DNA from 3 places in the Rossellomorea sp. RS05 genome. Region 3 is predicted to be linked to each of the others. Evidence: riboswitches for the same ligand, from Rfam matches in the RefSeq annotation. Region 3 holds a riboswitch; each other region holds the start of a gene.

Region 1 (10,704 bases), on a different contig from region 3:
GAAAAGGAGTGATGAACGATGAGGATACTGCTCATCAGCTTGACGCTGTCTTTTTCTTTGACAACGACGGGGTTTGCGAGGGACATCCTGCCCTTGCCTGCCCATAAAAAAGAACTGGCCATCGTAATCGATGACCTTGGGAACGATATGGATGGAACGGAAGATATCCTTAATACAGAGGCGACGCTGACGATTGCTGTCATGCCGTTCCTGCCGTCCACAAAGAAGGATGCCGAACGGGCTCATGCGAAGGGCCACGAAGTGATTCTCCATATGCCGATGGAACCTGTGACGGGAAAGGCAAGCTGGCTTGGGCCAGGGGCGTTGACAACAGACTTGTCGGATGATGAAATCCGAAGCCGCGTGGAGAAAGCGATTAAAGACGTCCCCTATGCCGTAGGGATGAATCATCACATGGGTTCAAAGGTGACAGCCGATGAACGCATCATGAGGATCGTCCTCGAAGTATGCAAAAAGCACGGGATGTTTTATCTCGACAGCAAAACTACGGGTGAAAGCGTCATCCCGAAGCTTGCTGACGAACTGAAGGTGCCTTACCTCGAGAACGGACTCTTTTTCGATGATATCTATACGAAGGAGCATATCGGGCAGCAGGCGACAAAACTTGCCGCTAAACTTGAAAAAGATGACAGCATGGTGGCCATTGGTCACGTCGGTGTAACGGGTACGATGATTGCATCAATGCTGAAGGACTTCATTCCTGTCTACGAAAAAGAAGCCAATATTGTCCCATTATCCGACCTTATTCCTGAGTATCACTTGATTGATGAAAGCATGCCATGAGTTGTATGCTGATAGGTGATGAACAATCGGAGGGAGAGTCGATTACATGAAAATGGCTATTGTGACCGGAGCAACAAGGGGACTGGGCGAAGCGATTGCTTCTGACCTGGTGGAAAAAGGGGTCGGACTTATCAACATATCCCGTCGAGATAATGAAAATCTGAAGGCCTTGGCCATGGATGCAGGGGTGGTCTATTCCTTCCATTCGTGCGATCTGACATCTGCTGCCGACACGGAACAGGTATTCAGGGAAGTGGGAGCAAGCGTGTTTTCAAGCGGAGCCGACACAATTTATGTGATTCAGAATGCCGGCTTGGTCACCCCCATCAATCCGTCCGGACAAGTGGATGCCGGGAGCTTGGAAGCAAGTGTTCACGTGAATCTCCTTGCTCCCATGATCGTCCTCAATGAAATGATCTCCGCGTCTGCGGGCAAATCTGGACAGATGGTGATTGTCAATGTCAGTTCAGGTGCAGGTAGCCGGCCAGTGTATGGGTGGAGTACATACTGCTCCACCAAGGCAGGACTTAATATGCTGACAGAAACCGTGAGCCTGGAGCTATCGACTTCAGGACATGATCATAAGGTTATTTCCTTCAGCCCGGGTGTCATGGATACAAATATGCAGGGAGAAATCCGTTCCTCCTCACAGGAAGCTTTTGTTGAAGTAGAGAAGTTCAAACGCTACAAGGAAGAGGGGACGCTCCGCTCGGCAAAAACGGTGGCAGAAGCCATTGTAGGTTTATTAATGGATGGAGAGATAGACAGCGGGAAGCTCTACCATATTAATGATTTGGTATGAACAAGAAGAAGCCCCGGTGCTCCTTGGTGATCCAAGGGCATCGGGGCTTCTTGTTTTATTACGATCTTACAGGCTCTGTTGTATGAGTCTTTTTACGGGTGAAGCGCGGCAATGCAAACTTAATGGCAATTAGTCCGCAAATGGCTGTCAATACCGGGTAGAACGAGTAAGGCAAGACACTGAGCGGAGAGATTTTCGCCGTCTCGGCTACCAGAAGGATCTGTGCTCCGTAAGGGATGAGACCTTGAATGGAACAAGAAAAGATATCCAGGACACTGGCCGTTTTGCGATTATCGACTTTGTACTCATCACTGATGGATTTAGCCAATGGCCCAGCGATGATGATTGATATCGTATTATTTGCTGTACAAAGATTTGTTGATGCGACAAGACCGGCTGTCGCGTACTGCGCACCCTTCGGTGAGCGAATCTTCCTGGTTGCAAAATACAGAAGTGCTTGGATTCCGCCGTTGTGACGGATCAACTCGACGACCCCACCGATGAAGATGGAGAGAAAGGCGATTTCACCCATGCCAAGCATACCGTCGGCAACAGCACCGAAGTATTCTGACGGTGCGAAACTGCCATCGATGAAGCCGATGATTCCAGAAAGAACGATTCCTCCAAGCAATACGGCAAATACGTTTAAGCCGATCAAAGCTGTAATGAGGACGACGATATACGGAAGGATCTTGATCCATTCATAGTTACCTGCATTGACGGATGATTGTTGCCCCAAAGTGATAAAGAACAAGATGATCAGCGTGATGATACAGGCTGGAAGTACGATGGAAAAATTGACCTTGAACTTGTCTTTCATTTCGGTTTTCTGTGTACGGACAGCGGCAATCGTTGTATCAGAGATAAAGGATAAATTATCCCCGAACATAGATCCGCCAACTACGGTTGCCATGGCAAGAGGCATGGAGATGTCGGTTCCGTTACTGATCCCGACGCCGATCGGGGCAAGAGCCGCAATCGTTCCCATTGATGTTCCCATTGAGATGGATATAAAGGCTGCGATGACGAATAGGCCCACAATCAACAGGTTACCAGGCAGGACGGATAGAGCCAGGTTGACCGTAGCGTCCACAGCCCCCATCTTATCGGCAACGCCCGAGAAAGCACCTGCAAGAAGGAAGATGAAGACCATGATCATAATGTCCAGGTGGCCGGCTCCCTTCGCAAAACGTTCGACTTTTACATTCAGACTGTCCTTCCGGTTCATGGCCAGCGCCACGACAGCAGCGATGATGATTGCGACGAGTACTGGGAAGGAATAGAAGTCCCCTGAAATAATCCCTACTCCGAGGAACAAGGCAACGAATATGAGTAATGGTAATAATGCCAGTAGATTCCCTTTTTCCTGATTCATGTTGTGCACTCCTTTTAGATGATTTGTTGCGCGTAAAATAAAAAACCTCTTCAAATAAGAAGAGGTTTCCATGAAAACGAAACACCCTTCTTATCTTTCAAGCCGGTGGCTTGCTGGATGTGGCACAGCACTCGTTGGGACGAGTCCGCTGCCGAGACATCAAAGGGCCAGTCCCTCCGTCTCTCTGGATAAGAAGATTTTACGTTATGCAGTTATGATTAAGATACTTACATACTTTAATGGGTTTCATCTTAAATGTCAAACGGGAAATTTTTCATCCGCATTAAGCAAACGCATTCATATTTTGAAGATGAACACAGTTAGTATTGTAACTGGAATAAATCAGATGATATAATCAGTTAATGGAAAAATAAGGGGTTCAGAGCCCTCAGCACACAGAAGAGGTGACCGTATGAAGAAGCGATATTGGCTGCTGGCATTGAGTATGTGTCTGTTACTGGTGGGGTGTTCTCAAGGGAAGGGAAATGGTTCATCGAAGTTGACGCTGGAACCGTATGACCTGAGTGATAAGGAAGAAAAGGTGGTTGCCGTTACAGGGAGAGACTCCATGTTCTTCTTTACCCTGGATGGAACCCTAGCAAAGGATATGGATATTGAAAGGACCATGGAAGTGTATGAAAAAGGGAAGCTCGTAAGCGATGAGCCGTTCCAATACGGCGAAGAAGCGAAAAAGTATAAACACTCCCTGAACTCCTTCGGCATGGAAAGCTCGGAAAAGGATCTGAAGATCTTTCATGGGAGCGAAGGTACCTTCCTTACAATGGACGAAGACCCCATACCTGAAGAAAGTGGAAGCAGTGCATCCTCCTTGTTAACAGAAAAAGTGGAGCTCAAGAAAGATAAGCCCGTCTATATCTACGGAATGGCCACTTCTAAAATCGGCGGGGATCCCGCAAGTATTGGATTGGAAGATGGGAAACCTGTCGGTGGCTTCAAAAAATCCGACAAGGCCTATATCTATAAAATCACCCTGGTGGACCGTAAATCTGAATAATTTTCAGAATAAAGATTATTTTATTAGAATAATAGGTTTTAAATCTTTTGACTGGTGGTACAAGAAAGGTATATATCACATATAGGATTCGAGCGTTAACAACTTTCATGTAAAAGGGGAGTCTATTATGGATAATACCTTCGTCTACTCAAAAGAATATGCCAACCTTGGCGACATTATAGAATTCAAAAGGAAAAAGCACGTCCTGCAAGGCGTCGTGACGACCCTAAGGGAGAACACGGTCATTGTGCGCATGGATAAGGAATCAGCGATGAAGCTGGACCTTCCCGATGATCAAACCGTGGTTGCCCATAAGAACTATGCCGTCATCGAGCGAGCTGAAAATGGCACGAATCCGGTCTTCGTCTACGATGGATGGAACAGTGCATTGAAGGCGTAAATAGTATACAAGAAAAATCCCCCGGCGCTAAATTGAGCGTCCGGGGGATTTTTTTGAGTTGTTCAAGTGATAAGGTGAAGCATGCAGAAAGACTCCTGTGCAGGCGGTTCACCTTCTCCTCGGTTCACCGCCGGTTTGCGTACTCCTTGACCATTTCTTCTGTCACGGTCTTGCGCTGGGGTACGACGCCCTGCCTTGCAAGGGCATTGATCTCCTGGGTGACGTGATTGATGCGGTCGGTGGTGAATGGCCTTCCGGCTTCGCATAATGTGAGGGCTTCTTCGATGGCCTGTTCCCTCGATTCATCAAGCTTCATGAACTCCTTCACGAGGCTGTGCTGCTTGCTTGAATGCTTTGTGATGTCCTTGTGTACGCTCATGCCCTCATCCCTCTTTCGATTGGTATATGTCTCATTATGCTTGTTTTTCACAGCGGTGGCAATGGTTATAGGATCGGGGAGAGGAGCCGGGATATGGACTCCTTGAATTTGATCATGAGAGGTCGGCGGTGATAGTCCTCGAGGGTCAATTCCCTGCTTAATTTCCTGTCTTCCATGAAGGAGCGGCTGAGCTCACGTGAAAGCTTCCGGTCATAAAGAAAGGCATTCACCTCAAAGTTCAGGCGGAAGCTCCTCACGTCGATATTGGCTGTGCCGACCGATGAAAGTTCATCATCCACTACGATCGTCTTCGCGTGGATGAAGCCGTTATCGTAGATGAAGATCCTTGCCCCTGCCTTCAATAATTCCCCCACATACGAGTAAGTCGCCCAGTAAACAAACATGTGATCAGGCTTGTTCGGGATCATAATCCGGACGTCCTTCCCGGTGAGTGCAGCGATGCGCAGGGAATCCAAGAGACTTTCATCCGGGATGAAATAGGGTGTCTGGATGTAGATCGAGTGCTTGGCCGATGAAATCATCTTCAAGTAGCCGTTCTTGATCTGCTCCCATTCTGAATCAGGTCCCGAGGTGACAATCTGGATCCCCGTCGAACCACTGAAGGAAGCGGTCGGGAAGTATTTTCCCTCATAGGAGATCTTCCTTGACTTTGTGGCCTGGTTCCAGTCCAGGATGAAGCGTGTCTGCATGGCGAGGGAGGCGCTGCCGATCACCCGGAGATGCGTGTCCCTCCAGTATCCGAACTTTGGATCCAAGCCGAGGTATTCATCGCCGACGTTGAATCCTCCCACGTACCCAACCTTCCCGTCGATGATGACGAGTTTGCGGTGATTCCGGTAGTTGAGGCGCAGGTTTACAAATGGGATCTTCGACGGGAAGAAGACTGCGACTTCTCCACCCACTGCCGTCAAATGCCTGAAAAAACGGGGTCTCGTCCGTCTCGAACCCATCTCATCGTACAGGATCCGGACTTCAAGACCCTGTTTTGCCTTTTCGATGAGCTTCTCCACGATTTTTTTGCCGAGCTGATCTTTTTTGAAGATATAATATTGAATATGAATATGGCTCCTTGCCTGTTCGATGTCACGCAGGAGAGCTTCGAACTTCTCCTGACCGTCTGTATAGACCGTGACATCATTGTCCTGGGTCAGCAGGGCGTCGTTGTTGATGAGGTGCATATAGATGAGGTCCTGATGGGGAGAAATTTCTCTGTGCCTGAAAGGGAGGGAACGTTCCCTCAACGACCGGGTCTGTTCAATCAGGAGGTCCTCGATTCCGATCTTTTTGATTCCTTCCCAGTCGAAGAGGCGTTTCCTGGTCATGTTTTGTCCGAAAATCAAATAAAGGATGAAGCCGAGATACGGAATATAAAAGAGAACCATGAGCCAAGCCCACGTCGCCCCGGCATTTCTCCTTTCAAGGAAGACGATGATGGAAGCGAGCACCAGGTTGAAGAAGAATAAAACCCCTAAGAGGATGGAAAGAATGTGCATGCTTTTTCTCCTTTTCAAACCAACTAATGGTAATATATTGTAGTGTACGAGTTATAGTATGTCCGGATCAGAAAGAAGGTGAACAGATGAAGTATGCTTTCATACGGACGATGCTGATGGCGGGTCTCTGGGCGTTTTGGATAACAGAAGCGTATACGGGCCTTGAATCCCTTATCACCCTTATCATCCTGTCCGCCTTGTCCATTGCACTGTTCTTCTTGGTGCCGTTGATGAAAATCCCCCAGATCAGCTATATGCTTCAGCTGCTATTGGTGATGGTCGGAACCATCATCACCCATTATACACCACTCATCATGTGGACCGTCGTGTTCCTGATTCTCATGGAAGCTGCGGTCACACTGAGGAAGGATCAATTTCGGCAGAGTCTATTTGCAACGGCCGCCTTCTTGATCGTGGTGGCAATTTATTCTTATCCTATCACTGATTATGAAATATGGATCATCGTGGTCTTTTTCCTCTTTTCTACTTATAAGGTAAATGAGGACCGGCTGGAAAGCAAGGAGCAACGGGTGCTCTATGAACAGTTATTGGGAGAATATAGAAGCCTCAAGCGTCTGCAATTCGTGACGGAGCAACATTCGAAGGCCGAGGAGCGTACGAGGATCGCGCGTGATATCCATGATTCTGTTGGTCACAAACTGACGGCCCTCCTTATGCAGATCGAGATGTTGTCGATCCAGAATGGGAAGGAAGGATATCGAGATCTTAAGCGTCTTGCCGTAGATAGCCTGGAAGAGACGAGGGAAGCAGTAAGAACACTGAAGGATGGGGAACTGTCGGGTATTCAATCCGTCCTCCAGCTTGTCAGGAAGCTAGAATCCGAGAGTCATATCCAGATCCAGCTCACCACCCGGCAGGGGATCCTCTCCTCAAGGTTTACCAATGAACAGAATGTCGCCCTTTATAGAAGCATCCAGGAGGGCGTGACTAATGCCATGAGACATGCTCATGTGAGAGAAATACGCGTGACACTCGGAAAGACGGCACAGGGGCACGCAAGCCTGGTCATCGTGAACAATGTGAAAGATCCGGTCCCGATCAAACCGGGATTCGGCCTGACAAGTATGAGGGAGCGACTCGAGAAGATCGGGGGTCGTCTTGACATCCAACAGACCGATCGTGAGTTCTCTTTGACTATATCATTTCCTATAGAGGAGGCGTAGCCAGATGAAAAGGATCATGATTGTAGAAGATCAAGGCATAGTCCGGCAGGGTTTGAAGATGATGATCGAGCAGGATCCTGCCTTTAAGGTGGTCGCTGAAGCCTCTAACGGAAGAGAGGCTTTGGAGAAGATGGACCTTCATGCCCTAGATCTGATCCTGATGGATATCAGGATGCCTGAGATGAACGGAATCGAAGCGACAAGGGCCATCAAAGCAAGTTGGCCCCAGGTGAAGGTCCTGATGCTCACAACCTTCAACGATGACGAATATGCCATGCAGGCGTTGAAGGAAGGGGCCAATGGATTCCTCCTGAAAACCTCGGACGGGGAGCAACTCCTGCACTCTGTCCACAGCTGCCTGAATGGGGGGATGACGATCCACGATGAAGTGGCGGCGAAAGTGGTCCCCCGCCTTCTTTCCACCCGGAAGGAAACGCCACCGACCCATTCCCTTACGCCGAGGGAACTGTCCATTACGAAGCTGGTTGGGGAAGGGAAGACCAATAAAGAGATTGCCGATCAGCTTTTCTTATCGGTGGGTACAGTGAAAAATCACATCTCCCAGATCCTTCAGAAGCTGGAGCTGAGGGATCGCACCCAGCTCGCTATCTATGCAGTGCGGCATGATATCGCCTGAGGCCGGTTATCCGGTCTTTTTTTATGGAAAATATGACGGAGGTCATGGGTATAGGGTGAAGGTTGTGACAAAGGTAAGTGTAAGGTCCACCCTTTCTCCAATAGAATGAATGTATAAAGAAGGAGGCGGTTCACTATGTTGGAAGCCGTGGAGCTGACAAAACATTTCAAGAAGAATAAGGTCGTGGACGGATTGAACCTGTTCATCGAGAAGGGAGAAACGGTCGGATTGCTTGGTCCGAACGGAGCCGGGAAGTCCACGACGATCTCGATGATCTCGACCCTCATCTCACCGACCGATGGAGATGTGCGGTTGAAGAATGAGAGCGTCCTGAGAGACCCTCAGTCCCTCAGGGAAGTACTCGGTGTCGTCCCTCAGGAAATCGCTCTATACACGGACCTCACCGCAAAGGAGAACCTGGAATTCTTCGGGAGGATCAACCATCTGAAAGGGGGCCTTCTGAAGGAACGGGTCACCCAGGTATTGGACCAGATCGGGCTGACCGAGAGGAAGAATGATATCGTCAAAACCTTCTCGGGAGGGATGAAAAGGCGGCTGAACATAGGTGTCGCCCTTCTCCATGAGCCGGAAATCCTCATCATGGATGAACCGACCGTCGGGATCGATCCCCAGTCAAGGAGCTATATCCTTGAGCAGGTCAAGAGACTCAATCAGGAGAAGGGCATGACCATCATCTATACGAGTCATTATATGGAGGAAGTGGAGTTCCTATGCGACCGAATCTATATCATGGATAAAGGACATATCATCGCCTCGGGTACAAAAGAGGAGATCAAAAGCATCCTTTCTTCTGAATCCACGATTGTGATCAAACTCGAGAAGATGGTGCCCTCATTCACTGAAGGCCTTTCTGCCATCCCATCCGTCATGAACGTGACGTCTTCAGAGAAGGAAATCGTGATGGTGATCCCGAAAGAACAGAATCTGTTCAATCAGGTATTCCAGCTCGCTGAGGATACCGGTGCCGTGATCCTGTCCATTGATCGAAAGACCCCGACGCTTGAGGATGTTTTCCTCCATTTAACCGGTCGGGCATTACGGGATTGAGGAGGAGTATAAGATGACGATTCCATTTATCAAAAAACAATTGCTCCTGATGATCCGGAACCCCCAAGTCCTCCTCATACTGTTGGGGATGCCCCTTCTGCTCATCACCATCCTGGGGTTTGCCCTGGGAGATCTGATGAACGGGGAGGAAGAGCTTATTGAAGCCAAGGTTGGTTTTGTTGTGGAAGGGAATCCTTCAGATGAACTCAAGCAATTCCAAAAAGAAGTAGATGAGAGCGAGATGCCGGCACAACAAAAAGAGGGCTTGAAAGCGGCAGCCGCCAAGGCCCTTCCCATCGACGCCCTGAAAAAGGATCTATTTGGTAGTAAAGAAGTGAAGAAGTTCATCCACCTGAAAGAGAAAAAAGCAGAAGATCTTGAGCGGCTCAGGGATAACGATGATTATTCAGCCATCATCCATTTTTCCGAAGGTTATACCCTGACCATGCTGCGTCAGGCTTTCCTTGGCGGAAGTGAAAGTCCGGACATCACAGTGATTAAAAATGAAGGGAGGCCGCTAACGGCTAACCTGGTAACCGATCTGCTCACGTCGTATCAAGAGCAATATACGCTTGCCCTGCAGGCAGGGAAAGCAGGGATCGATCCTGCTGCCATCATCCCTGATGATGCATCCTTCGGTTCCGTGGAAAAGCTCGAGGACCGTCAACCCCTTTCGTCGATGGCGTATTATGCAGTGGGGATGAGTGTCATGTTCGTCCTTTATATCGCGACGAATATGGGAAGCTTCGCGTTCATGGAGAAGGAAGATCGCGTGTTTGACCGTCTGATCTTCGCCGGGGTATCACCATTGAAGTATCTATTGAGCGTATTGATCACCACGATCATCCTCGCGTTCCTCCAGATCAGTATCCTGTTCGGTGCGAGCGCGCTCATCTATGGAGTGAAATTCCCGGACATAGGCGCATTTCTTCTTGTGACCGTATGCATCTGCTTTGCCGTCGGCGGACTAGGGGCATTGATTACGGCCATATGCTATAAAGGCAACTCAGAGACGGTCGCGAGCTTTTTCTCCTCCATCGGAGTGGCAGTCCTCGCCTTCCTCGGTGGAAGCTTCGGTCCGCTTACGAGCGGCAAGCTCATGGGGATCCTCGCCGATCTGGTTCCGAATGGGGCCGCCATGACAGCGTATTTCAAAGTCTTTCAAGGATATGGGATCGGAGATGTCCTCCCGAATATATGGGCCATGCTCGGTTTCGGTCTCCTTGCCATCATTGTTGCCACGATTGTATTTCCTAAGGAAGGGGGGCACGCAGTATGAAGGGCCTGTTGTACGGGAAATTGAAAATGTTGATCAGGAAGCCTTGGCCGTTCCTGCTCACCACCATTGTCTGTCTGATGTTTGCTTTCTTTACCAGTCAGTCCGGCGCCAATGAAGTGACCGTGCCGTACTCGACTGAAGGGGGGGAAGACGCTCCCAAAGCGATCATGGAGGAATTGATGGCATCCGATTCAATCATCTTCCAGGAAATGTCGAAGGGTGACCTTAATGACCAGGTCAGTGAAGG
Region 2 (10,704 bases), on a different contig from region 3:
CATATGGACACAAACCTCATCCATCAACACCTCACCCTTGAATTGTGCGATCAGATCGCCGAGGAGTGGGCAAAAGGTTCACCCCAAAGCGACAAACTGAAGGAGGGACTGATCGAGTTCATCCTTCTTCTTCGTTCCACGCCTTTGCCGTCCGATGAGAAAATTATTGGTTGGGCTGAAAAAGCAGTCGATGAAAGACTGGGTCTCTTAAGGCCACCCCGTTTGGAAATTCACGAGCTGAATAGGCTCAAACACATCTTTGTTGATAAGGTAAAGGAAACCCTACCTGATGCATTCGTAGCAGACCCTGTCTTCCTGGAATGGTTGATAGGGGTCAACCGAATATTCGACAAAGTGACCGATGTGTTCCTCGGCACTTTTGAAATCCATTCCAACCGGATTTTGTCCGGTCAGCAGGAGCTGATCAATGAGTTGAGTAGCCCGATCATTGAAGTAGCTCCAAAAGTCGGCATCCTCCCTTTGATCGGGGACATTGACACTCACCGGGCTAAAGCAATCCTCACCCATTCACTCGAGGATAGTTTAAAAAAAGAGCTGGACCTTCTATTCATCGACTTATCAGGCGTAGCAATCGTTGATACAATGGTTGCTCAACAGCTGTTCCGGATCATTTCCGCACTCAACCTCATCGGTGTGGACATCGTTTTATCAGGAATCAGGCCGGAAGTCGCTCAAACAGCTGTTCAAATGGGCATTGATTTTTCATGGTTGAAAGTGAAGCCGACCATCGCCATCGCACTTCAGGAAATGGGTTTTACATTTGTACATAAAACAACGGAAATCCTCTAAAGGATTTCCGTTGTTTTTTCTATAGGACATTAAAATATCGCGCTTCCGGATGGGCGAATACCATGGCAGTAACGGATGCTTCGGGTTCCATCATGCATCCATCGGTGAGGTGGATGCCGATGCGCTCGGGCTGAATCAGTTTGAAAAGCTTGCTCTGATCTTCCAGATCGGGACAAGCGGGATAACCAAAAGAAAATCTTTGTCCCTGATACTTTGTCCTGAATCGGTCTTGCATGCTCATATCGACTGGGTCGGGGAACCCCCATCTGCTCCTCATCATTTCATGAACTCTTTCCGCCAGACCTTCAGCGGTTTCCAGTGCTAACGCTTGGAGGGCGTGGCTTTCCAGGAATCTTCCTTCCTCCTTTAGTTTTTTGGCCCACTGCCGGATTCCATATCCTGCTGTGACGGCAAAGAAGCCTACGTAGTCCATCTCTCCACTTTCAAGCGGCCTCAAGTAATCTGAAAGGCAAAGATACTGATTTCCTTTTTGTCTAGGGAAATGGAATGTTTCGATGATCTTCTGGTGATCTTCGGGATCATAAATCAGAACGTCCTCCCCTGATGCCTGTGCCGGGAAGAACCGATAGAGAGCAGACGCTTGGATCAGTCCGTCCTCTTTCGCTTTCGAAAATAAATCATCAACCATCTTCTTAAGTCCAACCGTCCGCTCATCTCCTTCAGCCAGGAGTCTTGTAATTTTCCCTTTAATTCCGAGATGGTGACCAAGAAGCATCTGCTCATTGATATATGGACGGATATGATCAAGTGAAAATTCCCGGATAATATGATCGCTATAGTCTGGCGGGATGAACACATCGACGTCGGTTGATACCTCCGAACGGACCTTTACCGCGAGACCCCCACCTTCCTCCTCTTTTATGGCAACCGGTTCAGTATGTGCAGCGAGGTCCAATGACCGTTTTTGTTCCAGCTCTTTTCTTTTATCTACATCTTGAATACCATTCATGATGCTGAGACCATCCATGGCATCCTTGGCATATAACACCAGGCCGGCATATTCTTTGGCAATTTTCGTAGAAGTGAATTTGCGGGTAAGAGCGGCCCCTCCGACGACGATGGGAACATCGATTCCAGTTTGTTTCATATCATGGGCAGTAATGACCATCTGCTGAGCGGATTTCACAAGCAGACCCGATAAACCGACGATGTCGGGTTTTTCTTTTTTTATGACCTCAATGAGCTCCTGAGGCGCCACTTTGATCCCGAGGTCATGCACCTCATAGCCGTTGTTACTGAGGATGATGTCAACAAGATTCTTACCAATATCATGTACATCCCCTTTCACAGTGGCAAGGATGACCTTTCCTTTAGAAGATGAAGATTCGCTTTGCTCCATGTGGGGTTCAAGGAAGGCTACAGATGCTTTCATCACTTCTGCACTCTGCAGGACTTCTGCAACAATGAGTTGATTGTCGTTGAAGAGCCTTCCCACTTCACTCATGCCTGCCATCAAGGGGCCATTTATGATGGATAGGGGTGAGTCATATGTTTGTAGTGCTTCTTCCAGATCCGGCAAAAGTCCTTCTTTTGTGCCCTCCACTACATAGTGTCCAAGCCTTTCTTCAAGGGACATGGTATTGACGGGGACCTTCGATTCTTTCTTCTTCCCTCGGTAGAAGGCAGTGAATTCTGCAAGGTTGGCATCGGTGGTATCAAAAAGCAACCGTTCCGCCAGCTTCACCTCTTCTTCGGGAATGGATGCAAATCGTTCGAGTTTTTCCGTATTGACGATGGCGTAGTCCAGTCCTGCCTTCGTACAATGGTAAAGATAAACAGCATTCAGGACTTCCCTCCCCACCGGCGGGAGCCCGAAGGACACATTGCTTACACCGAGAATATGGGGACACTCAGGGAGCACTTCTTTGATCCTCCTGATCCCTTCGATCGTGGCTGAAGCAGAACCGATATACTGTTCGTCCCCTGTACCTACAGGGAATACGAGGGGATCGAATATAATATCTTCTGAACGGATACCGTATTTACCGGTCAAAAGCTTGTGTGAGCGCTGTGCAATTTCCACCTTGCGCTCTGCACTGACGGCCATGCCTTCCTCATCAATCGTTCCCACCACTATGGCTGCTCCGTATTTTTTCACAAGGCCAGCCACCTTTTCAAAACGTTCTTCCCCATCCTCAAGATTGACTGAATTGATGATCACCTTCCCTTGTATGAACCGGAGGGCACCCTCCATCACCTCTTCATCCGTTGAATCGATAACGAGGGGAACCTTCACTTTTTTAACAGCTTCCTGGATGAAAATGTTCATATCTTCAGCTTCATCACGGTCAGGGTCCGCAAGACAGATATCGATCACCTGCGCCCCATTCTTCACCTGTGCCCGGGCGACTTCCGATGCTTCTTCGATCTTCCCTTCTGAAATCAACCTTTTGAATTTTCTTGACCCGATAACATTGGTTCTTTCCCCTACCAAGATGGGGCGATTATCGGGATCGTCGTAGATAAAAGGCTCGATGCCAGATACCGCGTGGGGATGAACCTCTTCCGGTAGTCGCGGTGGCAGATCCTTCACTGCTTCACGAATGGCGCGGATGTGTTCTGGTGTCGTACCGCAACAGCCTCCCACAAGATTCAACCAGCCTTTTTCTGCAAATCCTTTCATCTTGATGCTTAAAGATGCAGGCGTTTCGTTGTAATGGCCTTCTTCATCCGGAAGCCCTGCGTTTGGGTAGCAGCTCACATACGAGGATGAAAGTCCTGAGAGCGTCCTCAGGTGATCGGTCATGAATTCTGGTCCCGTTGCGCAATTCAACCCCACTACAAGGGGATTCAAATGCTCAAGTGATAAATAGAACGCTTCGATATTCTGACCGGCAAGCGTCGTGCCCATAGGCTCGATGGTTCCGGAAAGAAGGATCGGGATTTCTCTGCCTACAGTGGAAAAGGCCTGTCTGATCCCTAAGTTTGCCGCCTTGACGTTCAGGGCGTCCTGACTCGTTTCGAGGAGAAGGACATCCACTCCACCAGCAAGTAGGCCTTCAGCTTGAACTTTGTAATCATCGGCCAGTTCATCGAATGTGATCCCGCCCGTGACAGATAACGTTTTCGTGGTTGGCCCCATCGCTCCGGCAACGAATCTCGGCCAATCTGGCGTGCTGAATGCGTCTACTGCCTTCCTTGCAAGTTCTGCAGCCACACGGTTGATCTCATACGCCTTATGTCCGATCCCGTATTCCTCCAAAACGACAGGGGTCCCTCCGAATGTATTGGTCTCTACGATATCCGCACCTGCACGCAAGTATTCAGAATGAATATGGGTGATAACGTCTGGTGCCGTCAACACCAAATGTTCATTACATCCGTCAAGATCTTCCCCACCGAAATCATCCGGAGAGAGATTCGCTTGCTGAAGCATCGTGCCCATCGCACCGTCAAGAATCATGATTTTCTTCTTGAGCTGTTGTTCAAACAATGTTGTGGTCATATGGTACTTCCCTCTTTTCCTTTTCAATCAAATTAGCATACCTAATCAATTCAATGCTCATATCATAGCGCATGAACGGAGTGATGATGTACAACCCGTTGAACAGTTCCATTGCCGTTTCCACTAATTCCTTTGCAATTTCCATGCCCACCGCCCTGGATTGTAGCGGATCCCCCTCTGCTTCTTTCATCAATTTCCGTGCTTCATCCGGCACCTTGATCCCCGGAACCTCATGATGAAGGAACTCGGCATTGCGCGAACTGATTAATGGCATGATTCCGATGAATAATGGCGCATGCAAATGACTGGTCGCTTCTGCAATTTGTACGAGGTGTTCACAACTGAAAACCGGTTGTGAAATGAAATAGTCCGCTCCGGCGTGCTGTTTTTTCTCGAGACGCTTTACGGAAGCATCCAAATGCCTGAAGTTAGGATTGAAGGCTGCACCGACAGAAAAGTTCGTTCGTTGTCTCAGCGATTTACCAGAAAAAGATAATCCGTCATTATTTTGCTTGATGAGCTCGATCAGTTCGATGGAGGAAAGATCGTATACCGAGGCAGCACCTGGAAAATCACCAATCTTTGCGGGATCGCCTGTTATCGCCAGAATATTATGAATACCAAGGGTATGCAGGCCCATCAAGTGGGATTGCAGGCCGATGAGATTACGATCACGGCAAGTGATATGCACAAGGGGATCAAGGCCAAATTTCTGTTGGACTAGGGTTCCCATTGCATCATTGCTGACCCTGGGGGAAGCAAGCGGATTATCCGCAAGGGTTATCGCATCGATTCCCTCTTCTTTTAGAGCTTTTGCTCCTTGGAAGAACAATCCGGTGTCGAGATGCTTCGGGGGATCCAGTTCAACAATGAGCGTTTTTTTCTCCTTTACCTTTCTATGGAGGAGGTTTTTTTGAATATGGGGATCTTTGAGCTTAATCAGCTCTTGCGTTTTCACCTTTTTTTCTTTAACCGGTTCCCTTGATATCAACCGTTCCTTTACAGCTTTTATATGGGCTGGTGTCGTTCCGCAACAGCCCCCGATGATTCTGGCACCCTGGAGGCGCAATTCATTGCTTATGTCTCCAAAGTAATCAGGCTCTGCCGCATAGTAGAAGCGCCCTTCCTCATAGTTTGGAAGACTTGCGTTCGGATAGACCGACAAAAAGGACGACTTGGGCAAAGGAACTCCCTCCAAGGACTTTACCATATGGAAAGGACCCATCCGGCAGTTGATCCCGACAATATCGGCACCGAGGAGTTCCAATTCCCCAAGGGCGTCCTTTATATCCATCCCGTTTTGCAATACTCCGGTTTCATGCATGGATACCTGTGCGATGACCGGCAGATCGGTCTCTTTCTTCACGATTTGCAAGACGGTTTTGAGCTCTTCAAAGTCGTAATAGGTTTCGAGGAGGATCCCATCGACCCCTTCAAGGAGCAAGCAGTATAGTTGTTCTCTAAAGCCCCTTTTCACTTCTTCAAGGCTGATATGCTGATTGATGGCCCGGATCCCCCCGATGGTCCCGAGGATATATGTTCCTTGCCCGGCTGCCTTTTTCGCCAGTCGTACGGCTGCTTCATTGATTTCTTTCACCTGATCTTGAAGACCATATCTGGAAAGTTTCGCATAATTCGCACCATACGTATTGGTCTGGATAATATCGGCGCCTGCATCTATATATTGCTTATGCACATTGACGATTTCTTCAGGATGGGAAAGATTTAATTCTTCAAAACATCGGTCCACCCCATACGAGTATAGGAGGGTTCCGACCGCACCATCCGCAATCAGTATGTTTTCAGATAGTGCATCCAATAAAGCTCTCATTTTGTTCCATCCCTCCTATAAGTTAATGATCTTTGACGGTTTGTTTGATGTAATGGCATCCAGACCTTTGGAAAGATCCGCAATCAGTTCATCGACATTTTCCAGCCCTACCGAAAGTCTGAGAAGACCATCGGTGATCCCTCTTCTTTCCCTTTCTTCACGAGGCATGGAAGCATGCGACATCCTTGAAGGATAGGATAAAATCGACTCCACTGCACCCAGGCTCACAGCAAATACCGGAATATGGATATGGTCGATGAGCTGCTTTACTTCATCTGCCCCCTTAAGTCGGAAGGAAAGCACCGCTCCCGGCCCTTCGGCCTGCCTTACTTGGATTTCATGACCCTGGTGATACGTGAGGCCCGGATAATATACATGCTCCACTTCACCCCTTTTCTCAAGGAATCTGGCAATCTTGAAGGCTGATTCGGACGACTCTTTCAATCTCACATGAAGAGTCTTCATCCCGCGAAGCAACAGCCAGCAGTCCTGGACACCAAGGACTGCCCCAAAGGAATTCTGCAAAAATGCGAGCTTTTTGGCAATCTCTTCATCTCCTGTAACGGCGAGTCCCGCCAAGACATCACTGTGGCCGGCGAGGAATTTTGTGGCACTGTGAAGGACCACATCCACTCCGAGACTGAGCGGTCTTTGGAGGAGGGGCGTCATGAATGTATTATCAAGGAACGTCATACACCCATGGGCTTTAGCAAGCTTGACGACCCCTTCAATATCGGTGATATTGAGCAGCGGATTGGAGGGGGTCTCCATATAGATCACCTTTGTATTCGGGCGAATGGCGCAGGCGACTTCGTGAAGATCTTTCATGTCGACAAATGAGTACTCGATCCCGAATTTGGTCAATACTTCCGTGATCATCCTATACGTGCCTCCGTACACCTCTTCAGATACCAGGACATGGTCTCCGCCTGATAACAAAAGGAAGCTAGTAGAAATGGCTGCCATACCCGATGAAAAAGCAAACCCTCTTACACCGCCCTCAAGTTCCGCGATGGCTTCTTCGACTTTCTCACGAGTGGGATTACCCGAACGGCTGTAATCATAGTTTCCATACTGATCAAAATCTGATTGGTGGAATGTGGTCGCATGATGAATCGGCGTACTGACGGCGCCGGTCTCTTTATCCACTCCATTACTGTGGATGAGGGATGTCTGGATGCTGAACTCCTTTTTATCACTCATATAAAAACACCTCTTTCTCCAGATTCGTCAATACTTGCTCAAGGTCTTGAATCAGATCGTCTGCATTTTCGATTCCCACTGAAAATCGTAGTAGCCGGTTGCATATTCCGAGAACGATCCGTTCTTCTTCGGGAATATCCGCGTGCGTCTGGGTAGCCGGGTATGTGATGAAACTCTCCACTCCCCCAAGACTTTCAGCGAATGTAATCAACTCCAGGCGCTCCAGGAACGGCCCGACCCACTCCTCTTTCCTCAGACGGAACGAAAGCATTCCGCCTTTCCCTGTATACAGGACATCAGTGATGGATGAGTGACTTTCAAGATACGAAGCAATTTGTTTCGCATTTGATTCGTGCTGTTTCATCCTCAAGCCAAGCGTCTTCATTCCTCTTATCAAGAGCCAACAGTCCAATGGTGCAAGGGTGGCACCGATAGAATTCTGAACCGTATAGATTCGGTCGGCCAGAGATTCTGAGTCGACCACCACTACACCGGCTAGGACATCGTTATGACCTCCAAGATACTTCGTTGCACTATGGACGACGATATGAGCACCCTCTTCAATCGGTCTCTGAATGACCGGGGTATAAAAGGTATTGTCCACAATGAGCAGTACATTATGTTTCCTTGCCACCCGGCTGATTTCCCGGATCGGCGCTTCATTCATCAGTGGATTCGTCGGAGTCTCTACAAATATCCCCTTCGTGGATGGCGTGACAGATGCTTCCACTTCTTCAATGCATGCTGTATCCACAAAGCGGAATTTAATCCCATACTGTGCTTCGTATTGTTTAAACAGCCTGTAGCTTCCCCCATAAAGATCTTTGGAAACGACCAGTTCGTCACCGCTTTGAAATAGGGACAGAACAGCGTGGACCGCAGCCATGCCGGATGAGAAGGCATATGCTTTCTGCCCCCCTTCCAGTTGCGCAAGTATTTCTTCCAATGCACTTCTCGTTGGATTCCCCGTACGTGAATAATCGAAGCCCGTCGACTGCCCGATGCCCTTATGTTCATACGCTGTCGATAAGTGGATGGGGAGACTGACAGCACCTGTTCCTGCATCCTTTCTGTTCCCCGCCTGCACCAGTAATGTTTCAATATGTCGACTCATCGTGACCTCTCCTTTAATCCTATTTACATCAAAAAACCTTCTTATACGAATAAGAAGGTTTGAATGGTTAAGTCCCTCTTATCGCCCAAGCCTGTATCAGCTTGCTGGAATTAGCACCATACCTTGTTCACGGCTGGTTGCTGAGGTGTCATCGGGCCAGTCCCTCTACCTCTCTTGATAAGAATTGCGTATATGATTGTTTAATGGCTTTCCCATAATTTATACCAGTAAAGGGAAAATGTCAATGCGAATTGACGAATTTAAACCAAAACTCAGACTTCTTTCATGGTCATAGATGCATTTTTCACCGCATTCACTTTTTTTATGAAGAAAGGGTGGATGACGATGAAATGCAGTTCTTAGGTTTACCTCACCCCTATTACCTCAAAACAACTACCATAATCATACAAAATATGAATGGAGTGACATCGATGTAAGCAGTAACGTTCCAAGGCAAAGAAAACATGTCGGTGAAGGAAGTCGAAGATCCTGATATCCAGGAAAGCACAGATATGATCGTAAGAATCACGGCAAGCGGAATTTGCGGATCGGACCTGCACTTATATAAGGCAGGAATCGAACCACCACGGGATTATGTGGTCGGTCACGAACCGATGGGAATCGTCGAGGAAGTGGGAGCAGACGTCAAGACATTGAAAAAAGGAGACCGTGTCGTGATCCCTTTCAATATCGGCTGCGGAGAATGCTTCTTCTGTCAGAACCAGATGGAAAGTCAATGTGATGAATCGAACCCCCATGGTGAAGTCGGCGGGCTTTTTGGTTTTACCGAAATGAACGGGAATTACCCTGGTGGACAAGCCGAATACCTGAGGGTCCCTTACGCAGATTTCACCTCGTTCAAAGTCCCCGAAGAAAGTGAACTTTCTGACGAGAATGTGCTTTTCCTTTCAGATGTCATTCCTACTGCATATTGGAGCGTTGAGAACAGCGGTGTATAGGCTGGTGATACCGTCATCATCCTCGGCAGTGGTCCAATCGGACTCATGGCTCAAAAATTCGCCAGGTTAAAAGGGGCAAAAAGAGTCATTGCCGTTGATCAGGTAAGGCATCGCCTTGATCATGCCAAGAAGACGAATGGAGCAGAAATCTATGACTTTTCGGGAAATCCGGACATCGGACAGTTGTTGCACGAAGATACGAATGGAGGAGCAGATGTCGTGATCGACTGCGTCGGGATGGACGGGACTGTTGCTTCCGGTGAATCATTCGGATCTGATTTTGATAATCAGTTCGGTACGATCCGTCCTATCATCACTGCTTCTCAGGCGGTGCGCAAGTTCGGTACTGTTCAGTTGACGGGCGTCTATGCGACTGGAGCAAATGGTTTTCCGATCGGTGACTTCTTCAGCAGGAACGTTTCCCTTAAAATGGGCCAGGCTCCAGTGATTCATCTGATGCCGAAGCTCTACAGCATGATTGAAGATGGAGCTTTTGACCCGACTGATATCATCACCCACTCGCTTCCTCTGGAACAGGCAAGCGAAGGCTATAAAATCTTTGACGAGAAATCCGACGGGAACATCAAAGTGATTCTGAAACCATAAAGAAGCCCGCCCATTAAATCGACCAAGGCCGGACCTCCTTATTACCAGGAAGTCCGGCCTTTTGATTTAAGCAATAGGCATGGGTTCGCATTAAAGAATCCCTATTTTTTTCTTGATTTCTGTCAGAAAAGGAGCGGTTGTCTCCCTTGCCCTTTGTGCTCCGCGGGCCAGTATTGCCTCCATCTTTTCAGGAGAGCCCATCAGTTCCATGTACCTTTCCCTCGGCCCGGTCATTTTTCCATTGATGGCGTGGAACAGTTCCGATTTCGCCTCTCCCCAGCTGATTCCATCCCTGAACCGGTCTTTCATCACGATGACCTCTTCCGGAGAGGCGAATTCCCTGTACAAAGCGAAAATCACAGATTGATCATGGTCCTTAGGGTCTGTCGGAAGCGAAGAATCGGTCTTGATCTTATTGATCAACTTCTTCAGTTTTGCGGGTTCTTCGAAAAGGGGAATGGTATTATTGTATGATTTGCTCATTTTCCTCCCATCCAAACCAGGTACTACAGCCGACTCCTCCTGGATGAAATGTTCAGGAAGTTTGAAGATTTCTCCGTACTGCTTGTTGAAGTATCCTGCAATATCGCGGGCAATTTCGATATGTTGTAACTGATCTTTTCCCACAGGGACCTTGTCTGCCTGGAATAACAGAATATCGGATGCCATGAGGACAGGGTATGTGTAGACACCCATGTTCACGCCATGATCAACT
Region 3 (10,704 bases):
CGAATGCATTCGCCTTACCATGGCAAATGCATTCGGGTTTTACTATGACTAAAACATGGAGTTCCAGCCTTATTACTTATCCCCTACCTGCCTGGAAGGAAGGATATTTGGTCATTCCGCCATCACAGAAGAGGGTGATGCCGGTCACGTAGCTTGCTTCCGAGGAAGCGAGGAAGGCCGCAACAGATGCGACTTCTTCAGGTTTACCGATATACCCCATTGGTATCATGCTTTCCACATCGGCACGCTGAGCTGGATCGGAAAATTTCTCTGCGTTGATCGGTGTGTTCATGGCACCGGGGCCGATGTTATTGACCCTTATCCCTTTCGGAGCATACTCGAGGGCGAGTGTTTCGGTCATGAGCTTGATGCCGCCTTTACTCGCCGCATAATGGACGAATAGGGGCCATGGAATGACTTCGTGGACGCTCGACATGTTAATGATGTTTCCTTTGATCCCATTTTCAACGAAGTACTTGAGGGCCTCCCGGCAGCCGAGGAAGGCTCCGGTCAGGTTCGTGTTGACGACTTTATTCCAGTTGTCGAGGGTCATTTCGTGTGATGGGACGGGATTTTCGACTCCTGCGTTGTTAATCATGATGTCCAGTGTCCCGAATTTTTTGATGGCGGCCTGTATGAGGTTGATGACATCGGCTTCGACCGTGACATCCCCTTGAACGATTTCTGCTTGTCCGCCAGCCTGTTCGACTTCTTTTTTCGCATCCAGTGCTTCTTTTTCATCCTTGAAGTAGTTGATGACGACCTTGGCTTTCTCCTGGCCGAATCTTACAGCCATGGAGCGTCCGAGTCCGGTGGATCCCCCCGTGATGACGACTACTTTATCCTTTAAATCGTTGTACATGTTGTTTCCTCCTCAAATGACATTATTGTTTGGCAATCCCCAACAGGACGCCTCCGATGATGATCAAAATGATCCCGAATGAGATCAGGACAAGCTGTTTTTTCGTTTTCCTCTCACCGAGGATGAAGATTCCCCCCAATGTGGAGATGACGATTCCCATTTGGGAAAGGGAGAAACTCGTCGCTACTCCGACCCGTGGCTGGGAGATGAAGAGGAACATATTTCCCAATGCCCAGATGAGACCGGGGATGATATTTCGGATGGCGTATTTATTGAATGGCTTATGTCTGAACGTCAGGATCACGGCACTGATGAACATCCCGATCGCCTGAGGGAACAGGGCCACCCAGCCATCGACGTGGAAGAGTCTTGCCACAACGACATAGATCAGATAACCGATCGTCGATACGATGAGGGTGAGGATGGCTTTCTTGAAGTTGCCCGATTCTTCTTCATTCCCTTTTTTCTCTTCATATGAGGTGAAGACGATCCCGACGACGATACAGATCAGGGCGATCACACCGAGGATGACGGTGGTTGTGGTGGACCATTCATGAAAGACGATGACGCCGAACAGTGCGGTGGAAACGAGCTGCATGCCGGTGGAAATCGGCATCGTCTTACTTACGCCGATATATTGGAACGTTTTTAATTGGTTCACCTGTCCGACCGTCCAGAATAAACCTGACACGATTCCGACGATGATGATGGTCGAATTCAGTTCTGGCTGGATGAAGAGATAGATGCCAAAGGAGAGGATAAGCGCCCCAATCGTGGTCCCAAGCACCTGGCTGTAGGGCCCGCCTCCCAGTTTTACATTGAATAACACGATGCTACCCCAGAATATTGCAGGGAGTATGGCTAAAAAGATATCCATAAGAAGCCTCTCTTTCATGGTTGCAGTAGTCTGATTTCTTCTGTGGATAGGTTTTGCCAGAGGAATTGATTGTATGTATTCAATTTTCATGTGACGGCGAAAAAGAATGAGGGGGGAGGTTTTAAAAATCCAGCCTTGGGGAATCGTAAGAGTAAACAAGGAGGTGCAGCACATCATGATTTGGACGATTATCGGTATTTTATTGATTTTATGGCTTCTTGGTCTTATTTTCAAAATTGGGGGCGCGGTGATTCACGTATTGCTCGTGATTGCCATCGTCGTGTTCATCTTCAACCGCATTACAGGGCGTAAGAAAGGACTGTAGAGGGGATTCGGTGTGTCGGAGTCCCTACATAAATAAAAGAGCCGGCATTCCTTGTTAAGGAGTGCCGGCTCTTTTATTTATGTCCAGGTCAGACGAGGGGTCCGCCCTTTGCTTCGATCTCGCCTGTCATCATGATGAACTTTTTGAAGTTCTCATTGAATTTGTAGGCCAGTTCTTTCGCTTTTGACTCGTACGCATCTTCATTCATCCAGGTTTTTTTCGGCTGGAGCACGTCATCCGGCACGCCAGGGACATGATGGGGGATATGCAGCCCGAAGATTTCATCGGTCTTCGTCTCCACGTGGGTGAGCTCCCCTTCAAGTGCCGCTTGGACCATGGAGCGCGTGTAAGACAGCTTCATCCGGCTGCCGACGCCATATTCCCCGCCGGTCCATCCGGTGTTCACGAGGTATACCTGGGCGTTATGTTCATCGATTTTCTTGCCGAGCATCTCTGCGTAGCGGATGGCAGGAAGCGGGAGGAACGGTGACCCGAAGCAGGTAGAGAAGGTTGCTTCAGGGGACGTGATGCCGCGTTCTGTGCCGGCAAGCTTGGACGTGTAACCGCTCAAGAAGTGGTACATGGCCTGCTCTTTCGTGAGCTTGCTGATCGGAGGAAGCACACCGAATGCATCTGCTGTAAGGAACACGATGGTGTTCGGGTGCCCGGCAACACTAGGATCAACGATGTTCTCCATCGCCTGAAGCGGATAGGCGGCACGCGTGTTTTCCGTCATGGAAGCGTCCTCATAATCAGACGCACGGGTATCTTCATCGACTGCAACATTCTCCAGTACGGAACCGAAGCGGATCGCATCGAAGATCTGAGGCTCTTTTTCGCGGGTCAGGCCGATGCATTTTGCATAGCAGCCGCCCTCGATATTGAATACGCCGTTCGGTGACCAGCCATGCTCGTCATCACCGATGAGCCTGCGGTTGGGATCGGCAGAAAGGGTCGTTTTGCCTGTACCTGACAGTCCGAAGAAGAGGGCGACATCGCCTTCGAGGCCGACATTGGCAGAGCAGTGCATGGAAAGGATATCCGACTCAGGGAGAACGTAGTTCATGACGGAGAAGATCGACTTCTTCATTTCACCCGCATACTCCGTGCCGCCGATAAGGACGATTCGTTTCTCGAACGAAACGATGATGAATGTTTCAGAATGGGTCCCATCTACAGCAGGATCTGCCTTGAAATGAGGGGCAGAGACAATCGTGAATTCCGGTTCGTGACCGCTCAGCTCCCCGTCTTCGGGACGGATGAAGAGCTGATGAGCGAACAGATTATGCCACGCAAGCTCATTGATCACCTGGATTGGAAGGCGGTGCTTACGGTCGGCTCCCGCATACCCGTTGAACACGAACAGTTCTTCTTTTTGTTGAAGGTAATCAAGGACCTTTCCATACAATCGGTCGAAGGATTCTTCCGAGATCGGCTGATTGACCTTGCCCCATTCGATTTTATCTTTTGAGGAGGCTTCTTCAACAATGAATTTATCCTGAGGTGAGCGTCCTGTATATTTTCCTGTTTTGGCCCTGACGGCTCCGGATGAGGTCAGGATCCCTTCGTTTCGCTGAAGGATCTTTTCCACCAGCTGTGGGACGGATAATTGATGGTGTATGTTCTCGCCGTTCAGTAATTGCGTCAACCCATTTGATTTGCTCACAGTATTCATTCGAACCCTTCCTTTATGTGAATTTTAAGTAAGTTTGCTTCTCGATGATTAGTATAACACATTGAAGATATTAGTCTATACTATATAATCTTTTTTTTTGAAAAAGAATTAAAATATCCTAGTTTCATGCTCGTATAATCCTATTTATATGCGAAATATCGGATTAACGTTAACTATTTGGGTGATTGTGATGTCTTAATGGAAAAGGGGGAGGGGATGGTTAAACCTAGCAGGGAGAAAGTGTTGACACTCCGCCGTTGAACCGTTATTATTGTACCTTGAACGGATACTCTTATCCTGAGCTGGTGGAGGGAGCAGACCCTATGAAACCCAGCAACCTGCTATGAAATAGAGGGAAACAGAACGATTTTCCCAAAAGCGAAGGTGCTAAACTGAGGCAAGGTGCAAACCTTGAACGATAAGAGAGAAAAGGCGCGGCTAAAAGTTCAACCCTTTCCTCTGCATGCTTTCCAGAGGGAGGGTTTTTTATTTGACCTGCTACATGGCAATCCCCGGGTCCGATCCCGGCAGCGGGGCCGCTGTGTTTACTTCATACTACTTAGGGAAATGAGTACCGTATCTGCTTCGCTAAATTCGCCGGAAGCCACCGGCAAATGTGTTTAAGGAGGAACCTTGATGTCAACTAAACGTCGTCTGTTTACATCTGAGTCCGTAACGGAAGGACATCCAGATAAAATTTGTGACCAAATCTCTGATTCAATTCTTGATGCTATTCTTACGAATGATCCCAATGCGCGTGTAGCTTGTGAAACATCCGTTACTACTGGTCTCGTTCTTGTTGCCGGTGAAATCACAACCAATACGTATGTCGATATCCCGAAAATCGTCCGCGAAACCATCCGTGAAATTGGATATACGCGTGCAAAATACGGTTTTGATGCTGAAACATGTGCCGTCCTCACATCAATCGATGAGCAATCGGCTGATATCGCTCAAGGGGTGGATCAGGCCCTTGAAGCCCGTGAAGGACAAATGAGCGAAGAAGAGATCGACGCCATCGGTGCCGGTGACCAAGGTCTCATGTTCGGATTCGCCTGCAATGAAACGAAGGAGCTTATGCCTCTTCCGATCTCCCTTTCTCATAAGATCTCCCGTCGCCTGACTGAAGTACGTAAAGAAGAAATCCTTCCTTACCTTCGTCCGGATGGTAAAACGCAAGTGACGGTTGAGTACGATGAGAACGACAAGCCTGTCCGCATCGACACGATTGTTATCTCTACGCAGCATCACCCTGAAGTGACGCTTGAGCAAATCCAGCGCAATCTGAAGGAATATGTGATTGATCCGGTCGTTCCAAAAGAATTGATCGACGAAAACACAAAATACTTCATCAACCCGACTGGTCGCTTCGTTATCGGTGGACCTCAAGGAGATGCCGGTCTGACAGGCCGTAAGATCATCGTTGATACGTATGGTGGATACGCCCGTCACGGCGGTGGTGCATTCTCTGGTAAGGATGCTACCAAGGTTGACCGCTCTGCGGCCTATGCTGCACGTTACGTTGCCAAAAACATCGTGGCTGCAGGACTTGCCGAGAAGTGTGAAGTTCAACTTGCTTACGCCATCGGTGTTGCACAACCCGTATCGATCTCTGTCGACACATTCGGAACCGGACAAGTATCCGAAGATGTATTGGTGGACGTTGTCCGCAATAATTTCGATCTTCGCCCGGCAGGCATCATCAAGATGCTTGATCTTCGTCGCCCGATCTACAAACAGACGGCTGCTTACGGTCACTTCGGACGTAATGACCTTGATCTTCCTTGGGAGCGTACAGACAAAGCAGACGCTCTTAAAGCAGAAGCGCTTGCTTGATTATCCTTATGAACTAAATAAGGCTGTAACATTCGTGTTTCAGTCATAGAAAAACCCGGACCGATTTGCCTGTGATATGGCAAATCAGTCCGGGTTTTTAATTTGGTCCAAGACCATGACGACTTTATTATTTCCAGCGGGTGATTGCTGGAAGAATGGCACCCCGCAGGCTTGCCGGGAAGGCTTTCGGATTATGCGAAGAAAGCGACGTCTTCCACGGAAGTCATGAGCGATATGAAGAACCTATACGGATCGTGTTCGTCATGTTATGGTCCCTTTTTCGTTTTCTCACTAACCTCTTTTTATTCCGGGTCCTTACAAACAATCCGAGTAATCTCCATCAAGTTGGGGTATCCCAAGTATAAGTGACTAGAGGGGCTTGGCGGCTTTATAATGCTGTGCTTTTTCCGCATACTCCCTTGAGATCCGCTCCATGTCCATGATATCGTCTTCATTCAACTCCCTGACCACCTTGGCGGGTCTGCCGAATGCAAGGGTGTTGGGAGGGATGACTTTCCCTTGAGGGACCAGGCTCCCGGCACCGATGAAGGCGCCTTCACCGATCTCGGCATTATCAAGGATGATCGACCCCATGCCGATCAACGCCTTTTTTCGGATTTTGCAGCTGTGCAGGATGACCGCGTGACCTACGGTGACTTCATCCTCGATGATCAGGGGGGTGTTCGGACTTTGGTGAAGCACGGAGTTATCCTGGATATTGACCTTTTTCCCGATCTTGGTCGGGGCGACATCCCCGCGGATGACGGAATTGAACCAGACGCTCGATTCTTCCCCGATCTCGACATCCCCGGAGATTGTCACATAATCTGCAATATATGCAGACTCTGCAATGAGCGGTTTTTTATTATAATATGGATAGAGCACTTTATACTAACCCCTTTCAGAAATATTTACTATAATAAATGGTAGCAGAATTTTTCGGAATTACCATCTTTAAAGGAGGATTCGCCATGTGGAAATGGGAAACGGATCAAGAAGCAAAGGCAGTCATCGTCATCATTCACGGAGCAATGGAGCATCACGGCCGTTATGGTTGGCTCATTGAAATGTGGCGCTCGGCAGGATATCATGTCGTCATGGGGGACCTGCCCGGCCAGGGTATGACCTCGAGGAGCATGAGGGGCCATATCGAATCATTCGAAGAGTACCTCATCGAAGTGAAGGATTGGATACAGGCAGCCTATCAGTTCGAGCTCCCTGTATTCGTGATCGGTCACAGCATGGGTGGACTTGTCGCCGTGCGTCTGCTCCAGGAATCGCATGTGAATCTTGCAGGGGTCATCCTCTCCTCGCCCTGCCTCGGATTGATGAATTATCCGAACAAGTCGGTGGACCTGCTTTCATATGGCCTCAATAAAGTTGCCCCATCGGTTAAATTCCCATCGGGATTATCTATCAATATGGCGACCAGGAACGCTGAAGTCCGGGAGATCGACAGCAACGATTCCCTCTATATCACGAAAGTCTCTGTCCGGTGGTACCGGGAATTGATCAATGCGATGAAGCATGCTCACCAGGAGCTTGATAAAATGCCTGACTATCCGTTGCTTGTCATGCAGGCGGGGGATGACCAGATTGTAGATAAACGGGCAGTGAAAAAATGGTTTACAGAACTTTCCTTGTCCGAAATGCATTATAAAGAATGGGCAAAATGTTATCATGAACTTTACAATGAGCCGGAGAGGGAGGAAATCTTCGAGTACTCCAAATCTTTCATTGAAAGCCGGCTGAAAACATTGGGTTATATTGTGTAATGAAGTAAGGAAGAGGTGATAAGCGTGTCCATACCAAGCGATCCATTTTCATTAATGACAAAAGTATATCGAAATGTTTTTCCACACGTTCATCACGAACTTGATCAGTGGAAAATGAAGGCCGAAGCGATCCCGAATGAAGAATTGAGGCGACAGGCCCTCTCAAGCATTGAACATAAGACGTTTCACTGTGAGGGCGGTGGCATCATGTCCCTCCTTTCCCTTGATAAGAAAGTAGAGACGATCCGTTTCATCGTGGCCTATCAAACGATCAGCGATTACCTCGACAATCTGTGTGATCGGAGCGTCTCCCTTGATCCGGATGATTTTGCCCTCCTTCACCAGTCCATGAGGGATTCCCTTGATGTCGGTGCCGAACCCGTGAACTATTATGCCCTCAGGGAAGACCAGGATGACGGCGGATACCTCGAAGCACTGGTCAGGACGTGCCAGGGTGTCCTGAAAGATCTCCGGAATTATGAAGCGATCAAAGCCGAGCTCGCCCAGCTTTGTGATTACTACTGCGATCTGCAGATACATAAGCATGTGAAACAGGAAGAGCGTGTCGGACGACTGCAGGGCTGGTTCGAGTCCCACAGGGAGAACCTTCCTGACATGGACTGGTATGAATTCTCTGCTTGCTCCGGATCGACCCTGGGAATTTTCTGCCTCGTCTCATATGCAAATCGGGAAGATTTCCATCCGTCCTATACGGATAAAATCAAGAGCGGCTACTTCCCTTATATACAGGGACTACATATCCTCCTCGATTATTTCATCGATCAGGAAGAAGACAGGGAAGGGGGAGACCTCAACTTCTGCTTTTATTATGAAAATGAAGAGCACATGAAGGAGCGGCTCCTACACTTCCTCCGTAAAGCGGATGAGCATACGGAAGGACTCCCACACGCCCATTTCCACCGATTGATCAATAAAGGGCTGATCGGCGTCTATCTGTCAGATGATAAAGCCAGGAAGCAGCGGAACGTTCATCATTTTTCAAAAGAATTCATCAATGAATCAGGCTGGATTACAAAATTCTTCTATTTCAACGGTAAAATGTATCGAAAATGGAGAAGCCGGAAAAAGACATCTTAAATCCCAAAACCTCGACATTGCTCGAGGTTTTCTTTTTTGTTTTATGAAAAAAATGGAATAATTAAGGTTCTAAGGTTTCAGGTAAGAAAGCGGATACTGGGACAATATGACTGTTTTAATTCTGAAAATATTTACTTTTCAGAAAAAAGGAGTATATTTGGTAGAGAAAGTATTTACTAGAAACTTTAGGGGGAATGGAAATTGAAGTCTAGAAAGATCATGTCTGTTGCCATGGCCGCAGCGCTCAGTGCCGGTTTATTTGCCGTCCCAGCTTCCGCTCATGATGCCACGCCGGTGAACGTCCTGAAGGACCCGGTGGAGAAGAAGGTACATAATCATGGGGAAGGACCGTTTGACCTAGCTATCGCAAATGAAGAGAAATTGATTGAGATGCTCAAGGAAAAAGGGGATATTTCAAAGAATGCTTCAGCTTCTGAAGCTGAAAAAGGATTGCAGAAGTTCCTGAAGGAAAAATCCGATGGCTTGAAGGAGCTTGAAGATGATGGAGAGCTGAAGGAAGAGAAAGAGAAGCTCGAGAAAAAGATCACCCAGAACAAAAAGAAAGGGAAGGGTCATAATAACAAAAAGAAACATCGAAACCTCGATCCTGTCCAGGAAGAAGACTATGACGGAGATGTAAGGGAAGATAAGGTGCTTGTTGTTTTGATGGAGTTCCCTGATTTCCCTCACAACTCGATTCAGGAAGATGAAACGGATATGTACTATGACGATTATGTGCAGAAGCACTATGAAGACATGGTATTCGGCGATAAAGGATACAAAGGGCCGAATGGAGAAAATCTGGTTTCCATGAAGCAATTCTATGAGCAACAAACGAATGGTGCCTACACGGTCGATGGAAAAGTGACGAAGTGGTACATGGCGAAGCATCCGGCTGCTTACTACGGGGGCAACGGAGCGAATGGCAGTGACGCAAGGCCGAGGGAACTCGTCAAGGAAGCACTTGAAGCTGTTGCGGCAGATCCAGATGTGGATCTTAGTGAGTTTGATCAAGAAGACCGTTATGATCTGAATGGAAATGGAAATACCCGTGAGCCGGATGGCCTTGTCGATCACCTTATGGTCGTACACTCTGCTGTCGGTGAAGAAGCAGGCGGTGGAAGTCTTGGAGAAGACGCCATCTGGTCCCACCGTTGGAACCTCGGCTCTGTCTTCCCAATCAAAGGAACGGAAACGGACGTTCCATACTGGAATGGCAACATGGCTGCGTATGACTACACGATTCAGCCGGCAGACGGAGCAGCAGGGGTGTTCGCCCATGAGTATGGGCATGACCTCGGACTTCCGGATGAATATGATACCCAGTATACAGGAACAGGTGAAGCAGTAGCTTACTGGTCGATCATGGCAAGCGGAAGCTGGGCAGGGAAGGTACCTGGTACAGAGCCGACCGGATTCAGTGCATGGTCCAAGGAATTCCTCCAGGCTGCTCATGGCGGCAACTGGCTGAAGTACGATGAGATTAGTCTCGATGAGCTGAACAAAAAAGGTGCAGAATTCTATCTTGACCAGGCCAATACGAAGGGCACGAATGCAGATGCATTGAAGATCACGTTGCCGGATAAAGAAACACCGGTCAACAAGCCGTTCAGCGGAAAATACAGCTACTTCAGCGGCAGTGGAAATGATCTTGATAACTCCGCAGTCGTCGATGTTAATCTTTCATCCGCATCCAGCGCAGAATTCTCCTTCAAAGCATGGTATGACATCGAGTCGGATTGGGATTATGGATCCGTTCAAGTGAGCGAGGACGGGAAGCAATGGACAACCATCCCTGGTAATATCACGACGGATGTCGACCCGAACAACCAAAACCCTGGCAACGGGATCACCGGAAAATCCGATGGCTGGATCGATGCCAAGTTTGACCTGAGTGCCTATAAAGGGAAAAACGTAAAAGTGAAGATTAACTACTGGACGGATGTAGCAGCCGTGTACCCTGGTTTATATGTAGATGATATCAAGGTGACGGCAGATGGGAAACAAGTATTCTTCGATGATGCAGAGGGCACACCGAAAGTGAAGCTTGAAGGATTCGCGAAGGATACGGGTGTCAAAAAATCAGAGCATTACTACCTTCTTGAGTGGAGAAACCATCAGGGAGTCGATGAAGGACTAGCTCACATCAAGCGTGGGAACAGCCTCATGTCATATGATCCGGGTCTTGTGATCTGGTACGCAGATGAATCCTATGACGACAACTGGACTGGTATCCACCCTGGTGATGGCTATCTT

The links. Region 3 has a riboswitch for S-adenosylmethionine ahead of metK (methionine adenosyltransferase). Riboswitches for the same ligand answer to the same signal wherever they lie in the genome.
Region 1: another riboswitch for S-adenosylmethionine. It lies ahead of ABJ225_RS19825 (Na+/H+ antiporter NhaC family protein); the one in region 3 lies ahead of metK (methionine adenosyltransferase).
Region 2: another riboswitch for S-adenosylmethionine. It lies ahead of ABJ225_RS03445 (methionine biosynthesis PLP-dependent protein); the one in region 3 lies ahead of metK (methionine adenosyltransferase).

What each region holds. Positions count from the first base shown of each region.
Region 1 covers NZ_JBDKWY010000010.1:85,115-95,818, forward strand. The annotation lists gene ABJ225_RS19815 (divergent polysaccharide deacetylase family protein) at 19-804, shown strand; gene ABJ225_RS19820 ((S)-benzoin forming benzil reductase) at 851-1,606, shown strand; gene ABJ225_RS19825 (Na+/H+ antiporter NhaC family protein) at 1,665-2,981, opposite strand; SAM riboswitch class I at 3,069-3,176, opposite strand; gene ABJ225_RS19830 (hypothetical protein) at 3,394-3,996, shown strand; gene ABJ225_RS19835 (DUF2187 family protein) at 4,124-4,396, shown strand; gene ABJ225_RS19840 (YpbS family protein) at 4,521-4,775, opposite strand; gene cls (cardiolipin synthase) at 4,841-6,289, opposite strand; gene ABJ225_RS19850 (sensor histidine kinase) at 6,376-7,473, shown strand; gene ABJ225_RS19855 (response regulator) at 7,478-8,110, shown strand; gene ABJ225_RS19860 (ABC transporter ATP-binding protein) at 8,246-9,178, shown strand; gene ABJ225_RS19865 (ABC transporter permease) at 9,192-10,457, shown strand; gene ABJ225_RS19870 (ABC transporter permease) at 10,454-10,704, shown strand, end outside.
Region 2 covers NZ_JBDKWY010000001.1:664,134-674,837, reverse strand. The annotation lists gene ABJ225_RS03465 (STAS domain-containing protein) at 4-810, shown strand; gene metH (methionine synthase) at 830-4,276, opposite strand; gene ABJ225_RS03455 (bifunctional homocysteine S-methyltransferase/methylenetetrahydrofolate reductase) at 4,257-6,107, opposite strand; gene metC (cystathionine beta-lyase) at 6,123-7,310, opposite strand; gene ABJ225_RS03445 (methionine biosynthesis PLP-dependent protein) at 7,303-8,424, opposite strand; SAM riboswitch class I at 8,500-8,608, opposite strand; partial or broken gene ABJ225_RS03440 (alcohol dehydrogenase catalytic domain-containing protein) at 8,889-9,989, shown strand; gene ABJ225_RS03435 (tryptophan--tRNA ligase) at 10,080-10,704, opposite strand, start outside.
Region 3 covers NZ_JBDKWY010000003.1:322,413-333,116, reverse strand. The annotation lists gene ABJ225_RS11470 (glucose 1-dehydrogenase) at 77-862, opposite strand; gene ABJ225_RS11465 (GRP family sugar transporter) at 885-1,739, opposite strand; gene ABJ225_RS11460 (lmo0937 family membrane protein) at 1,915-2,064, shown strand; gene pckA (phosphoenolpyruvate carboxykinase (ATP)) at 2,153-3,739, opposite strand; SAM riboswitch class I at 4,029-4,164, shown strand; gene metK (methionine adenosyltransferase) at 4,376-5,575, shown strand; gene ABJ225_RS11445 (gamma carbonic anhydrase) at 5,945-6,460, opposite strand; gene ABJ225_RS11440 (alpha/beta fold hydrolase) at 6,547-7,350, shown strand; gene ABJ225_RS11435 (tetraprenyl-beta-curcumene synthase family protein) at 7,375-8,448, shown strand; gene ABJ225_RS11430 (immune inhibitor A domain-containing protein) at 8,650-10,704, shown strand, end outside.